One region of the Streptomyces sp. NBC_00075 genome, then DNA from elsewhere that is predicted to be linked to it. Evidence: riboswitches for the same ligand, from Rfam matches in the RefSeq annotation. Region 1 holds a riboswitch; each other region holds the start of a gene.
The links. Region 1 has a riboswitch for cyclic di-AMP ahead of OG787_RS18410 (transglycosylase SLT domain-containing protein). Riboswitches for the same ligand answer to the same signal wherever they lie in the genome.
Positions count from the first base shown of each region.

Region 2: it holds a riboswitch for cyclic di-AMP, as region 1 does, so the genes downstream of both, OG787_RS29130 (transglycosylase family protein) here and OG787_RS18410 (transglycosylase SLT domain-containing protein) in region 1, are expected to answer to the same signal.
Region 3: it holds a riboswitch for cyclic di-AMP, as region 1 does, so the genes downstream of both, OG787_RS10695 (M23 family metallopeptidase) here and OG787_RS18410 (transglycosylase SLT domain-containing protein) in region 1, are expected to answer to the same signal.

Region 1 covers NZ_CP108243.1:4,287,456-4,292,625, forward strand. The annotation lists gene OG787_RS18405 (polyprenyl synthetase family protein) at 1-611, opposite strand, end outside; cyclic di-AMP (ydaO/yuaA leader) riboswitch at 1,252-1,418, shown strand; gene OG787_RS18410 (transglycosylase SLT domain-containing protein) at 1,422-1,919, shown strand; gene OG787_RS18415 (HAD family hydrolase) at 1,932-2,789, opposite strand; gene OG787_RS18420 (FAD-dependent oxidoreductase) at 2,958-4,208, opposite strand; gene OG787_RS18425 (ATP-grasp domain-containing protein) at 4,303-5,170, opposite strand, start outside.
Region 2 covers NZ_CP108243.1:6,660,568-6,665,737, reverse strand. The annotation lists gene OG787_RS29145 (DUF501 domain-containing protein) at 1-485, opposite strand, end outside; gene OG787_RS29140 (septum formation initiator family protein) at 518-1,015, opposite strand; gene eno (phosphopyruvate hydratase) at 1,142-2,422, opposite strand; gene OG787_RS29130 (transglycosylase family protein) at 2,757-3,452, opposite strand; cyclic di-AMP (ydaO/yuaA leader) riboswitch at 3,456-3,673, opposite strand; gene OG787_RS29125 (transglycosylase family protein) at 3,825-4,637, opposite strand; partial or broken gene OG787_RS29120 (cytochrome P450) at 4,877-5,029, opposite strand; gene OG787_RS29115 (recombinase family protein) at 5,082-5,170, opposite strand, start outside.
Region 3 covers NZ_CP108243.1:2,519,851-2,525,020, reverse strand. The annotation lists gene OG787_RS10705 (M16 family metallopeptidase) at 49-1,443, shown strand; gene OG787_RS10700 (M16 family metallopeptidase) at 1,440-2,828, shown strand; cyclic di-AMP (ydaO/yuaA leader) riboswitch at 3,044-3,211, shown strand; gene OG787_RS10695 (M23 family metallopeptidase) at 3,225-4,019, shown strand; gene OG787_RS10690 (GntR family transcriptional regulator) at 4,208-4,903, shown strand; gene OG787_RS10685 (HPr family phosphocarrier protein) at 5,069-5,170, opposite strand, start outside.

The DNA.
Region 1 (5,170 bases):
ACGTCCACGACACTGTCGTCGGCGCCGGACATCATCGCCCCGAACCGGCAGGCCACGGCCACCAGCGACCCGGTCTTCCCGCCCAGTACGTCCAGGTAGTGCTCGACCGGGTCCCGCCCGTCGGACGGCCCCGCCGTCTCCAGGATCTGCCCGGTCACCAGCCGCTCGAACGCCTCCGCCTGCACCCGCACCGCCTCGGGCCCGAGGTCGGCGAGGATGTGCGAGGCGCGCGCGAAGAGAAAGTCGCCGGTCAGGACCGCGACGGAGTTCCCCCAGCGCGTGTTGGCGCTGGGCACCCCGCGCCGCACCTCGGCCTCGTCCATGACGTCGTCGTGGTACAGCGTCGCGAGGTGGGTCAGCTCCACCACCACCGCCGACGGCACGATCCCCGGCGCGTACCGGTCCCCGAACTGCGAGGCGAGCATCACGAGCAACGGCCGGAACCGCTTCCCGCCGGCCCGTACGAGGTGCTGCGCGGCCTCCGTGATGAAGGGCACCTCGCTCTTGGTGGCTTCGAGCAACCCTTCCTCGACAGCCGCCAATCCGGCCTGGACATCGGCTTCGAGAGCCTGGTCCCGCACGCTCAGCCCGAACGGCCCGACGACGGTCACGAGGGATCTCCTGTCTGCTGGTGTCTACTGGCGGTCACACGGTGTGCCGATAGGTCGCTGCCATCACTCAAGTCAGCGTATCCGGTCACGTTTCGATCACCACGAGCGCCCGCCCGTCCAGGCCAGGCGGTATCGGATCACGACCGGAATGTTTTTGATCAGCCCATAAGTATGGACATTCATAAACATCCCGCGCCCCACCCGTCACACCAGTGATCGCACCCGCGCATACGCCACCACCTCCCCGACGGCACCCGCCGTACCCGTCGCTACGACAACGACGCGCATCGCACGAGAGGTTCCACCCTCCCGGCAGACACGCCCACAAGAAGCCTAAAAACCCTAAAAACCCCTATTCACCCCACTCGCCTCGCTCAGGCCACAACTACCCCCACCCCGTGATTCAAGTCACTCCAAATTCCAGCCCCCGCCACCCTCTCCCCCGCAAACTCCCCGTTCGCAAAAGGCAAGTTACTTCCCACCCACTCCACACCTCCGCCCGTTTTGTCCCCAACGGGCGCCCCAAATGACCAAGTCCTGCGTTTCCGCCCCTTGTTCCACCCGTGTGCTCTCGCATACGTTCTCGCCACGCCGGGCGGATCGCCGAATCCTGCCACCGCCCGCAGAGCACCATCCCACCCACCCACACGTGACTCACGCAGGCAGGAGCGGGGGACCCAGGTAAGCCGCCGGTCCGGGCACGACGCCGGAGCGGCTAGGGGTGAAGTCGCGCGCCGACACAGGCGCCCGGCCGGGCATCTCCCGCCCAAACCCGACAGCTCACCTCGTAGGCGTCGGAGAGGACTCACCATGCCCGCACGAGGTCAGCACCAGCGCGCGAGAACCACCCGCCGCCCGCTCACGCTCCCGCGCACACTCGCCATCACCGGAACGGCCGCCGTAGCCCTGGCCTTTCCCTTCCTGACCGCGACAACGGCATCAGCCGCACCGTCGTCCGCCGTGTCCGTGTCGTCGGCGACGAACTACGCGAACAACCTGGACGGCTGGATCCGCGAATCGCTCGACATCATGGCGCAGAACGGAATCCCGGGAACGTACAACGGCATCTACCGCAACATCATCCGCGAGTCGTCGGGCAACCCGAACGCCATCAACCTCTGGGACTCGAACGCGGCAGCCGGCACCCCCTCCAAGGGCCTCCTCCAGGTCATCGACCCGACCTTCGCCGCCTACCACGTCGCCGGCACCTCGTACGACCCCTACGACCCGATCGCGAACATCACAGCGGCCTGCAACTACGCGGCTGCGCGATACGGCTCGATAGACAACGTGTACGGCGCCTACTAGGCCGGCCCGCCCTCACCGCCACGCCCCGTCCGCGCTCCAGTTCCCGTCCCCGTCCCCGGTTCCGGCTCCGAACAGCCGCTCCAGCACGACCGCGATCCCGTCGTCCTCGTTCGAGAGGGTGACCTCGTCCGCCACCGCCTTGAGTTCGGGATGGGCGTTGGCCATGGCCACCCCATGGGCCGCCCAGTCGAACATGGGGATGTCATTGGGCATGTCGCCGAAGGCGATGGTGGCGGACGAGGCCAGCCCGAGGTACTCGGCGGCGAGCGCGAGCCCCGTCGCCTTGGTGATGCCGCATGGCTGGAGTTCGACGGTGCCGGGCCCCGACATGGTGACGGTCGCGAGCGAACCGACCGCTCCACGCGCCGCCGACGCCAACTCGTCGTCGGACAGGGACGGGTGACGCAGCAGCACCTTGCTGATGGGCGCGGCCCACAGGTCGTCCCGGTGCGGCACCCGTACGGCGGGCAGCGTCGGGTGCGGCATCAGATACCCGGGTTCGATGAGCGTCAGCCCGTCGACACCGTCCTGGTCCACGGCGGCGTACACCTGCCCGACCTCCGCCTCGATCTTGCCGAGCGCGGTCTCCGCCAGCTCCTGGTCCAGGGTCACCGACCAGAGCAGACGGTCCGCGCCGGCGTCGTACAACTGCGCGCCCTGTCCGCACACCGCGAGCCCCCCGGCCCCGAGGTCGTCGAGCAGCGGCCGGACTCTCGGCGCAGGCCGTCCCGTCACCACCAGATGCCGGGCGCCGGCGGCCGTGGCACGCGCCAACGCGGTCCGCGACCGGTCGGAGAGCGTGTCATCGGCACGCAGGAGCGTTCCGTCCAGGTCCGTGGCGATAAGTGCGTATGAGGTGGGAGCGGCCATGATCCAGAGAATACGGATCGTTCGGCACATCGGTCTCCGCCCGAACCGGACGACGTTCGGCATCCCGGCAGCAACAGCCTCCCAGCCTGCCCCAACTCCCGCCCCGGGAAGGCCCGAACGGCATGAGATCGCGGTCCGCCGCCGTTGTCGCCCGCCCCCGTCCGCGCCCTATCCGTGCGCGGCCGCCAGATGCCCCACCAGCCTCGGTGACGCGAACTCCGTACCGCACACGAACCGCATCACCGGCCCGTACGAAGCTGCCGCCGGCAACCCCGTGAAGTACAGCCCCGGTACGGAGGAGACATACCCGGCACCGAGCCTCGGCGTGCCCCGGCTCACCGCCAGCTCCGTACGCAGTTCGTGACCGAGGAAGTCCATCGCGGCGATGTCGACGCGGTAGCCGGTCGCGGATATGACGTGGTCGGCCGACAACTCCCGGGTGCGGCCGCCGAGATCCTCCACGGTCAGCACCGGCCGCCCGCCGCCGGAGCCCCCGGTCTCCCCTGCGCCTCCCGTTGCCCGTACGATCCGCGCGACCTCGCTGACCTCCACCTTCCCCTCGAACCGGTCGCGCAGCCACCACGCCCCGAGCGGTCCGAGGACCCGGCGGACCAGATAGTGGCGGGCCTGGGCCGGGAGATGGCGGTAGGGATGCGGGTAGTAGGTGAGGGCCCAGAGCGACCACGCGTTGCCGAACGGCGACTCGGGCCGCAGCCTGGGCTGCCGCCACGGGGGCGCGCCGAAGGCGACGCGACCCCGCCCCCGCGACACCACCCGTACCCGCGCCCCCGCCTCCGCCGCCAGCGCCGCCGTCTCCAGCGCGGACTGGCCCGCACCGACGACGATCAGCTCCCGGCCCGCGAACCGGCCCAGATCATGGTGCTGCGAACTGTGGGACACCGGACCCGTGGGCGAGGGCCCGTCCGGCGCGGCGCCGGCCAGCTCCGGGGGCAGATGCGCGAGCCCCGACAGCCCGGTCGCCACCACGACCGCCCGCGCGGTGAACAACTCGCCCGAGTCCAGCTTGAGTTCGAAGCCACCGCCGCTGCCGCTGCCCGCGCCCTTGTGCTGCCGCCGGTCCACGGACACCACCCGCACCCGCTCCAACTCGGGTACGAGCCGCTGCTGGAACCACTCGCCGTACGCGATGAAGGTCTCCACCGGGACGATGTCCTCGTCCGTGACCAGTCGGCGTATCCCCGCCGCGTCGCAGTAGTCGACCAGGTTGTGGCCCCGCTGCGGGGCGTCGATGCTGGAGGCCGCCGGCGTCGACTTCAGGAGCATTCCGGCGGGCATGTGGTCCCGCCAGCTCACCATGGGCTCGCCGAACACTCTCACCGGAATGCCACGCGCCCGCAGATGCGCGGCGGTTGACAGACCGAACGGTCCCGCGCCGATTACCGCTACCGGATGATTCACGAAGTCCCCTCCCCAGGACGCTGCTTCGCCACTTCGCGCTGTTCTGCTGCTCTACTGCTCTGCTGCTGCCCAACCGGTCAGCAGGTTGTCGCCACTACGCCTTGCCGCCACGGCGGCCGGCCCGCCACAGCTGGTACAGATGCTTCGCGCCCGGCCGTACGAAGCGGGCGAGCATCGTGAGGAACGGCAGCGGGTCGTCACCCGCGAGCCAGGCCAGTTCCGTCCCGCTCGCCCGGGTCGGTGCGTGCGGCGTCGTGTAGCCGCTGCGCCGATAGGCGAGGAGGGCGGGCAGGTCGATGTTCTCCACGATGTACCGGTGCCCGGCGCGCTGTTCCCCCTCCGGAACGGTGCGCCCGGTCAGATCGAGATGCATGGCCCGCACGACGTCCACCCCCGACTCGCTCTCGAAGAGCCGGAACTGGGCGCCCATCCGCGGGTTGAAGTCGAGAAGCTTGTACTGTCCGTCGCGCCGGTCGAAGCGCAGGTCGAGATCGATGATTCCGGTGAAGCCGATCTGTTTGATGAAACGTGCGGCGAGGTCCGCGAGTTCCGGATTGTCGACGACGTACGCATTTGCCGTCATTCCCGCGTGCGGCGGCCAGGAACGGACCTTCACGCCCGTGAACAACGCGCGCGGATTCGAGTCCGCGTCGAAGTAGGCGTGCACGATCCAGTCCTCGGCCTCCTCCCGGGGCAGATACTCCTGAAGGATCACACCGGGACGCTCACCCCAGTCGCGGGCCAGGGACAGCAGCGCCTCCCGGCTCGCGATGCGCGTAGTGCCGTTGACGGCGGGCCGGGCGCGCCGCACGAACGCCTCCCGGTTCTTGGCCACCAACGGGAACCGGGCCGTCCGCGCGAACCGCTCGATGTCCTCGTACGACTGCGGGAACGCGGCGGCCGGAGTCGGTATGCCGTGCTCCACGCACAACTCGTGCAGCCCCTGCTTGCTGGCGAGCCGC
Region 2 (5,170 bases), 2.4 Mb from region 1:
CACCACTCCGGCAGCATCGCGATCGCCTCGTCGCCCAACGGGTTCACCCCGGGCCCGGCGGCCAGCGAGTGGCCCACGAGCACGTGCAGGCACTTCACCCGGTCCGGCATGCCCCCCGCGCTCGGGAAGCCCTCCAGGACCTCGATCGAGTCGCGGCGCGCGATGTAGTCCTCGTGCGCGGCCCGATACGCCGCGGCCAGCTCCGGATCCGTCGCCAGACGTTCCGTCATCTCCTTCATCACGCCGTTCGCCTCCAGCGTGCCGATCGCCGAGGCGGCCCGCGGACACGTCAGGTAGTACGTCGTCGGGAAGGGCGTACCGTCCGGCAGCCGCGGAGCCGTCTCCACGACGTCCGGCTGACCGCAGGGACAGCGGTGCGCGATCGCGCGCAGCCCGCGAGGCGGACGGCCCAGCTGCTGTTTGAAGGCCTCGACGTCCGCGTCGGTGGGCTCGGTGCGCGGGGTGGGAGGCGGGGGCGTTTGCATGCCTGTACGTGTATCTCTCTAGTCAGTTCACTTCACTGGTTCACGGCGTCGGCCCGGCCGCCGGACCGGTCGGCCTTGTCCACGCCGTCCCAGACGTTCGCGTACCAGGGCCGGTCGGCCGCGCCCAGGTCGGCGCGCGACTGCTTCGCCGCGTCCGGGTCGATCACGACGTACCCGGTCTCGCCCGGCATCACATAGTGCAGCCGCTGCCGGATCTGCTGCTGCGCGTACGCGTCGTCCTGCCAGCGTGCCTTCTGGTCGCGGAGCTGCTCGACCCGCTGCCTGGCCTGGTCGCGTTCGCGTTCCAGTTCGGCGATGTCGGCGCGCTGGGAGACGTACTGCCTTATCGGGTAGGCGAGGGCCACGATCAGCGAGCACAGGACCAGGGCGAGCAGGGCCGCCCGGCCGGTCAGGCGGGAGCGGCGGGCCTGGCGCTTGGTCTGGGAACGGTAGACGCGGGCCGCCGTCTGCTCGCCGAGCAGCTTGATCCTGGTCGCGGTGGAGAACCGGTCCCGGTCCTTCACTGCCATGTCGTCCCGCCTCCCCGAACAGCTGTGCTTGTACGTACGTACGTCCCCGCACACGGTACGGGACCGGGTACGGGGACGTACGTACGACGCTGCCTAAGCCGCTACAGCCACCTCTACAGCTGCCGCTCAGCCCTTGAAGCGGGGGAAGGCGCTGCGACCGGCGTACACCGCCGCGTCGTCGAGGATCTCCTCGATGCGCAGCAGCTGGTTGTACTTGGCGACGCGGTCCGAGCGGGCCGGGGCGCCGGTCTTGATCTGGCCGCAGTTCACGGCGACGGCGAGGTCGGCGATGGTGACGTCCTCGGTCTCGCCGGAGCGGTGGGACATCATGCACTTGAAGCCGTTGCGCTGGGCCAGCTCGACGGCGTCCAGGGTCTCGGTCAGCGAGCCGATCTGGTTGACCTTGACGAGCAGGGCGTTGGCCGAGCCCTCCTCGATGCCACGGGCGAGGCGCTCCGGGTTGGTGACGAAGAGGTCGTCGCCGACGATCTGGACCTTGTCGCCCAGCTTGTCGGTGATGGTCTTCCAGCCGTCCCAGTCGTCCTCGTACAGCGGGTCCTCGATGGAGATGAGCGGGTACGCGGAGACCAGCTCCTCGTAGTACTCGGTCATCTCGGCGGCCGTACGGGACTTGCCCTCGAACTCGTACTTGCCGTCCTTGTAGAACTCGGACGCGGCGACGTCGAGCGCGAGACCGATCTGCTCACCGGGGACGTAGCCGGCCTGCTTGATGGCCTCGATGATGAGGTCGAGCGCGGCGCGGTTGGACTCCAGGTTCGGGGCGAAGCCGCCCTCGTCGCCGAGACCGGTGGACAGGCCCTTGGTCTTCAGCACCTTCTTGAGGGTGTGGTAGATCTCGGCGCCCCAGCGCAGCGCCTCGGAGAAGGACTCCGCGCCGATCGGGGCGATCATGAACTCCTGGATGTCCACGTTGGAGTCGGCGTGCGAGCCGCCGTTCAGGATGTTCATCATCGGAACGGGCAGCAGGTGCGCGTTCGGGCCGCCGAGGTAGCGGAAGAGGGGGAGGTCGCTGGCCTCGGAGGCGGCGTGGGCGACGGCGAGGGAGACGCCGAGGATGGCGTTGGCGCCGAGGGAGCCCTTGTTGTCGGTGGCGTCCAGGTCGAACATCGCCTGGTCGATCAGCCGCTGCTCGGTGGCGTCGTAGCCGACGAGCTCCGGGCCGATCTGCTCGATGACGGCGAGGACGGCCTTCTCGACACCCTTGCCGAGGTAGCGGTTGGGGTCACCGTCGCGCAGCTCGATGGCCTCGAAGGCTCCGGTCGAGGCGCCGGACGGGACGGCGGCACGACCGGTGCTGCCGTCATCGAGGCCGACCTCGACCTCGACGGTGGGGTTGCCTCGCGAGTCGAGGATTTCCCGGGCTACGACGACGTCGATGGACGGCACGAGCATCTCCTTCTGGGATGTGACGCGGGTACGCGGGGCCTTTTTCGGGCGGCCCTGCGGGATGAGCCTAACCGGCCGAGGCCGATCGGCCAGCCGTCCGACCACCCCATGGACGGAACATGGACGGAACCGAGGGTAAACATTGTTCCTCAGGGAAACAAAAAGCCCCGCCCCGGTGCGTACGGGGGAACACGCACCGGAGCGGGGAGCCCGTGGGGGACGGGGGTGACCCTCACGAGGCCTTCACTATGGAGGGCACGGATGTGAGGGCGCTGTGGTTCACCTTCGAGCCGACTGTTATTTGGGGGATGTGCCGGCGGGCAGGTGACCGGGGTCAGCTGAGGTGCAGCTGCTGGCCCGGGTAGATGAAGTCGGCGTCGTCGATGATGTCCTTGTTCAGCTGGAAGAGCTTCGCCCAGCCGCCCTTGACGTCGTGCGCCTCGGCTATCGCGCTGAGGGTGTCGCCCTTGACGACCTTGTACTCGCCGTCGCCCTTCTCGACCTTCTTGCCGGTCGGGGTGGTGACGGTCTTCTTCGCGGCGGGCCGCTCCTGCGAACGGGAGGCCGCCTGGTCGTCGCTGGAGCGGGTGGTGGTCTCGCTCGTACCGGTGCTGGTGCTGGTGCCGCTGTCCGAGCTGCTGCTGCCGCCGTCGTAGGCGGCGCTGGACAGGCCCGTGCCGCAGACCGGCCAGGCACCCTTGCCCTGGCCCGCGAGGACCTTCTCGGCGATGGTGATCTGCTGGGACTTTGAGGCCTGGTCGGCAGTGGAGGCGTACGCCGTGCCGCCGTACGCGGCCCAGGTCGAGGCGGAGAACTGAAGGCCGCCGTAGTAGCCGTTGCCGGTGTTGATGGACCAGTTGCCGCCGGACTCGCACTGGGCGACGGTGTCCCACTCGGCGGAGGTGGCGGCGGAGGCCGAGCCGGCCGCCAGGAGCGGAGCGGCGACGGCGGCACCGGTCACACCGGCGATGGCGACGACGCGGGTGGCCTTGGACGGACGACGGTGCTTGCCCTTGCCGGAAAACAGCATGCGAGATCCCCTCACCGACGCCTGCGAGGTGAGCTGTCGGGTTCGGGCCGGTTGAGTTGCCCGGCCGTACGCCCCTTTCGGGCGGCGTACGGCTTAACCCCAAGCCGCTCCGGTCAACTGCCCGGTGCGGCACTTACCTTGGGTCCCCCGCTCCTGCCTACGGCGCTTGATAGCGACGACTGTTCCCGTAGGCCGCTGGCAGGATTCGGCGTTGCGACAGACGGGGCCCGCTGTGGCGAGCGGTCACGACCGTAAACAGGTGATCCTCTGAAATACAAAGACGATCAGGGCTTCTGAGACCTATCTCTCACTGCATTTATAACGGACATTCAGCGCGAAGCGGGACGCGAACTCCGGCTGGTTTTGCCCCGGTTAGGCACCGACTTCGAGGGTCTGACCGGGGAGGATGTGATTCGGGTCAGCACCGAGGAGATCCTGGTTCTCGGCGTACAGCTCGGACCATCCACCCTCGACGCCAAGGGAGTCCGCGATGCCGCACAAGGTGTCGCCGGGACGGACGGTGTACGAGCTCTCAACACTCTGCCCGGAGTTGCCCCTTTCCTTACCCTTTGTCACAGCGGTGGATGAGCTGTCACCTTCTTGTGAGGTGCTGCCACTCGACGAGGAGGAGGGGGTCGAGCCGGTCGAGCCGGTCGAGCCGGTCGAGCCGGTCGCCGCCTTGACGGAGGGCGAGGACGAGGACGTGGATTCGGGCGCGGGCGAAGCGGACGCCGAAGTGGACTTGGGTGCCGAGGCGGAAGAGCCCGGGGTGGAGGTGGGCGCGGGTGTAGGCGTGGGTGTGGGTGTGGGCGTGGCGGAAGACGCGCCGCCCTCCTCCTCCGCCGCCACACCGGTGTCGACATTGGCCGCAGTGGCGTCCTTGCCGAGCCCCGACAGCAGCGCGCAGGCCTCCCAGACCCCGGCACCCTGATCGGCGAGCACGCCCTCGGCGACGGCGATCTGCTGCGAACGGCTGGCCTGATCGGCGCTCGGGGCGTACGTGAGACCGCCGTACGCCTCCCAGTCCGCCTGGGTCAGCTGGAGCCCGCCGAAGAACCCGTTACCGGTGTTGGCACTCCAGGCGCCGCCGCTCTCACACTCCGCGACCCTGTCCCAAGTGGTGCCGCTGGCCGCACTCGCGCCGCTCGCGGCGAGCAGCGGAATGGCTAGGGCGGAGCCGGTCACGCCGGCCGCGACAAGCAGAGCCGGGGCCTGACGGGGGCGACGGTGACGTCCGTTCCCGGAGAGCATGCGGGTGCCTTTCGCGAGACAGCGGGGGTCGGTGCGACGGATGCCGACGAACGCCGCCAGTGCGTCGCACTAGTGCTCGAACGTATCGACAGACGATCACTTGTCACAAGTTAATGCCGCGCAGATCACGTGAAGATCACATTGTTGAGGGAGTGTCACCTTCCCGTGATCTTCTACGGCACCACTGGCGTGGTATGCCCCGATTCGCGAACCGGCGTGAACTCGACGGGCAGGGTGCGCAGTCCACGCATGATGAGCCCGCCCCGCCATCGCAACTCGCTCGGGTCGACGGCCAGTTGGAGGTCGGGGAGGCGGGTGAGGAGGGTGCCGGGTCGCAGAGCGCACGCATGAGTCGGTGCGAACCCGGCACCGGTTTGACTACCGCCGACTCCCCTTGTCTCCGGCAATCGCACTCCAGATCTCGCCGAGCAGCCCAGCCCGGAACTGACCGGTCACCGTGAGCTGTG
Region 3 (5,170 bases), 1.8 Mb from region 1:
AGGAAATCAGCGGTTGCAACAACCGCATCCGCGATCGAAGGGACGTACATGCCCATGGGTCACACGGCCACAGCCGAGGCAGGCTCCGGCGGCCTGACAGCGACAGAGCACCGCCTCGCCAACGGGCTGCGCGTGGTGCTCTCCGAGGACCACCTGACCCCGGTCGCGGCGGTGTGCCTCTGGTACGACGTCGGATCACGCCATGAAGTCAAGGGCCGTACGGGCCTGGCTCACCTTTTCGAGCACCTGATGTTCCAGGGCTCGGGCCAGGTGAAGGGCAACGGCCACTTCGAACTGGTCCAGGGCGCGGGCGGCTCGCTCAACGGCACCACCAGCTTCGAGCGCACCAACTACTTCGAGACCATGCCCACCCACCAGCTGGAGCTCGCCCTCTGGCTGGAGGCCGACCGCATGGGCTCGCTGCTCGCGGCCCTCGACGACGAGTCCATGGAGAACCAGCGGGACGTCGTCAAGAACGAACGCCGGCAGCGCTACGACAACGTCCCCTACGGGACGGCGTTCGAGAAGCTGACCGCCCTCGCCTACCCGGAGGGCCACCCCTACCACCACACGCCGATCGGCTCGATGGCGGACCTGGACGCGGCGACCCTGGAGGACGCAAGGGCGTTTTTCAGGACCTACTACGCGCCCAACAACGCCGTCCTGTCGGTCGTCGGGGACATCGACCCCGAGGAGACGCTCGCCTGGGTCGAGAAGTACTTCGGCTCCATCGCCGGGCACGACGGCAAGCCCGCGCCGCGCTCCGGCGCCCTCCCCGACATCATCGGCGAGCAGCTGCGCGAGGTCGTCGTCGAAGAGGTCCCCGCGCGCGCGTTGATGGCCGCCTACCGGCTCCCGGAGGACGGCACGCGCGCGTGCGACGCGGCCGACCTGGCGCTCACCGTCCTCGGCGGCGGCGAGTCCTCCCGCCTCTACAACCGGCTCGTACGGCGCGACCGTACGGCGGTGGCGGCCGGCTTCGGCCTGCTGCGACTGGCCGGAGCGCCCTCCCTGGGCTGGCTGGACGTGAAGACCTCCGCGGACGTCGAGGTGCCGGTCATCGAGGCCGCCGTCGACGAGGAACTCGCGCGGTTCGCCGCCGAGGGCCCCACGGCCGAGGAAATGGAGCGCGCCCAGGCCCAGTTGGAGCGCGAGTGGCTGGACCGTCTCGGCACGGTCGCGGGCCGCGCCGACGAACTGTGCCGCTTCGCCGTGCTGTTCGGCGACCCGCAGCTCGCGCTGACCGCCGTCCAGCGCGTGCTGGAGGTGACCGCCGAGGAGGTCCAGCAGGCCGCCAAGGACCGGCTGCGCCCCGACAACCGCGCGGTGCTCGTCTACGAGCCGGTCGCCGGAGAGACCGCCGAGGACGCGGATCCCCCCGAGGACCCCGAGGCCGAGGCCACGGTCGAAGCCGGCGACAAGGACGAGGAGGCGGCCAAGTGACCGAGCTCACCACGATGAAGTTCCACCCCCAGCCCCAGGCGGGCGAGGCCAGGCCCTGGGCCTTCCCGGCCCCCGGACGCGGCACGCTCGACAACGGCCTGACCGTCCTGCGCTGCCACCGCCCCGGCCAGCAGATCGTCGCCGTCGAGGTGCTCGTCGACGCTCCCCTGGAGGCCGAGCCGGCCGGTCTCGACGGCGTGGCCACGATCATGGCCCGGGCCTTCTCCGAAGGCACCGACAAGCACTCCGCCGAGGAGTTCGCCGCCGAACTGGAGCGCTGCGGCGCCACCCTCGACGCGCACGCCGACCACCCCTGCGTCCGCCTCAGCCTCGAAGTCCCCGTGTCACGGCTCCCCAAGGCGCTCGGTCTGCTGGCCGACGCCCTCCGGGCACCCGCGTTCGCGGACAGCGAGATCGAGAGGCTGGTGCGCAACCGGCTCGACGAGATCCCGCACGAGACGGCCAACCCGGCCCGCCGCTCCGCCAAGCAGCTCTACAAGGAGCTGTTCCCGGAGACCTCGCGCATGTCCCGGCCGCGCCAGGGCACCGAGGAGACGGTCGCGAAGATCGACTCCGCGGCCGTACGCGCCTTCTACGAGAGGCACGTCCGCCCCGCCACGGCCACCGCCGTGGTCGTCGGCGACCTCACCGGCGTCGACCTGGACGCGCTGCTCGGCGAGACCCTGGGGGCGTGGACCGGTTCGACGGCCCAGCCGCGGCCCGTGCCGCCGGTGACCGCCGACGACACCGGCCGCGTCGTGATCGTGGACCGCCCGGGCGCCGTGCAGACCCAGCTGCTCATCGGCCGCATCGGCGCCGACCGGCACGACCGTGTCTGGGCCGCCCAGGTCCTCGGCACGTACTGCCTCGGCGGCACCCTCACCTCCCGCCTGGACCGCGTCCTGCGCGAGGAGAAGGGCTACACCTACGGTGTGCGGGCGTTCGGCCAGGTCCTGCGCTCGGCCCCGGACGGCACGGGCGCCGCGCTGCTCGCCATCAGCGGCTCCGTCGACACGCCGAACACCGGTCCCGCCCTGGAGGACCTCTGGAAGGTGCTGCGCACGCTCGCGGCCGAGGGGCTCACCGACGCCGAGCGCGATGTCGCGGTGCAGAACCTGGTGGGCGTCGCCCCGCTCAAGTACGAGACGGCGGCGGCCGTGGCGAGCACGCTGGCCGACCAGGTCGAGCAGCACCTGCCCGACGACTACCAGGCCACGCTGTACCGGCAGCTCGCCGCCACCGGCACCGTGGAGGCCACCGCGGCGGCCGTGAACGCCTTCCCGGTGGACCGGCTGGTGACGGTCCTCGTCGGTGACGCGGCGACGATCGAGGAGCCCGTCAGGGCCCTCGGCATCGGCGAAGTGAGCGTCGTTTCCGCCGAGTAGCGGCACCGCGATGCACGACAGGGGCCCGGTGACGGAAGCGTCACCGGGCCCCTCTTGTCCATATTGATGGGCAAGTTGCCCGTATTGATGGAGAGGTTGACCGTCTGCCCTGTGGCATGCGCTACAAAACCCGTGATCGGTTTGTTGATTGAAAGTTACGCGGCTTAGCGTCGGTCCGGCTGTCCGTCACGCACCACGCCGCAGCCGCGGCACCCGGACAGTCATCGCCGAGTCCCCACATGGCGCGAGCCAGGGGAGCCGGGGACCCACACTGTGCAGTCCCTGGGGTGAATCGGACGCCCGCGCGCCCAGCGAGGGGGTCCGTAGGAGACCTTCCTGCTCCGAACCCGTCAGCTAACCCGGTAGGCGAGAAGGAAGGAAAGGACCAGCCACTACATGGCGTTCACCCGCGCCACCGGGAAGCACCGTCGTCCCCGCCGCCCCAGCCTCGTCACCCGTACCACCGTCCGCGCGGCAGGCGTCGCGGCCCTCGCCACCACCGGCGCCGTCGGCAGCCTCGCCGCCCCGGCGCTCGCCGCAGAGTCCACGGTCGAGCAGACCGGCCTCACTCCGGTGATCTCCATCGGCGAGACGCTCGCCGACAAGATCGACGCGCAGGCCGCCGCCCAGGAGCAGGCCGCCGAGAAGGCCGCCGCCGAGAAGCGGGCCGTCGCAGCCGAGAAACGCGCCCTGGCCGCCGCGAAGAAGGAGGCGGAGGAGCGGGCCAAGGAGGCACGCGAGGCGGAGGCCCGCGCCGCCCGCGAGGCCGAGCGCAAGCGCCTCAACACCTTCGTCGCCCCGATCTCCGGCTCGTACATCTCCACCGGCTACAAGGCGGGCGGCGCCGTCTGGTCCTCCGGCAGCCACACCGGCATCGACTTCCACGCCTCGTCCGGCACCACCGTCCACGCGGTGGGCTCCGGCACGGTCGTCGAGGCGGGCTGGGGCGGCTCCTACGGCAACAACATCGTGATCAAGATGATTGATGGTACGTACACTCAGTACGGTCATCTGTCGTCCATCAACGTGTCCGTCGGCCAGACGGTCACCCCGGGGCAGCAGATAGGTCTCTCCGGGGCCACCGGCAACGTCACCGGTGCGCACCTCCACTTCGAGGCCCGCACGACCGCGGAGTACGGCTCGGACATGGACCCCGTCGCCTACCTCCGCTCGCACGGTGTGAACGTCTGACAACCACGCGCATCTCTTGTCGTGGCCCCGGCTCCCCGAGCCGGGGCTTTCGGCGTTTCCGACGGCCCTGTGTCCAAAAAATATCCCCGGATTCCGGCCTGCCGTCGGAAATTCCGGTTCTCTGCAATAGAGTCACTGAACACACGTCAATCGTCGACGTTTCACGGGGATTAAAGCGGAGGTCGGACATGCGTATTCCGGCGCACTCGGTATGCACGGCGATCCGGGACGACATCGTCGCCGGTGTCTACGAGCGCGGCAGCCGGCTCACCGAGGAACTGCTCGCGCGCCGGTACGGCGTCTCGCGCGTCCCCGTCCGCGAGGCCCTGCGCACCCTGGAGGCCGAGGGCTTCGTGGTCACCCGGCGGCACGCGGGCGCGTGCGTCGCGGAACCGACCGAGCAGGAGGCCTCCGACCTGCTGGAGATGCGCATGCTCCTGGAGCCGCTGGGTGCCTCCCGGGCCGCCCAGCGACGCACCGAGGCCCATCTGAAAGTGCTGCGCGGCCTGGTCAGGCTGGGGCAGGAGCGGGCCAGGAGGGGCAACAGCGAGGATCTGCGCTCCCTGGGCGGCTGGTTCCACGAGACGCTCGCCCAGGCCTCCGGAAGCCACGCCCTGACCTCGACGCTCACCCAGCTCCGGCACAAGATCGCCTGGATGTACGCGGTGGAGGCCCCGGCCAATCCCGTCGAGTCCTGGACCGAGCACGGGGCGATCGTGGACGCCGTGGCGCGCGGCGACAGTGAGCGGGCGCGAGCCGTCACGGCGCTGCACACCGAGCGGGCGACCGGCGCGCACCGGCTGCGCTTTCCGGGCGGCGGAGACCGCCCGGAGCGTGTGAGGACTTCGCAACATCCCGTAAACATGACGGGCCTGCGTCATTAACACGGGCGCCGTATACAAAGAGGGTGGAATTCGCGGGGGATTATTTCTGCTGCCCATAAACGATAAACGTGAAGGGCTCACCCGGAATTCCGGGTGAGCCCTTCACGTGTGCGGGTGGTGCCTTTGAGGCGACGGCTGACCGCGGCAGTCGGCGCCTTCAATTTCTCAGACCGTCTCGGGAAGTTCCTCGAGTCCCTCGGCCACCAGCTTCGCCAGGCGGTCGAGCGCCGCGTCGGCGCCCTCCGCCTCGGAGGCGAGGACGATCTC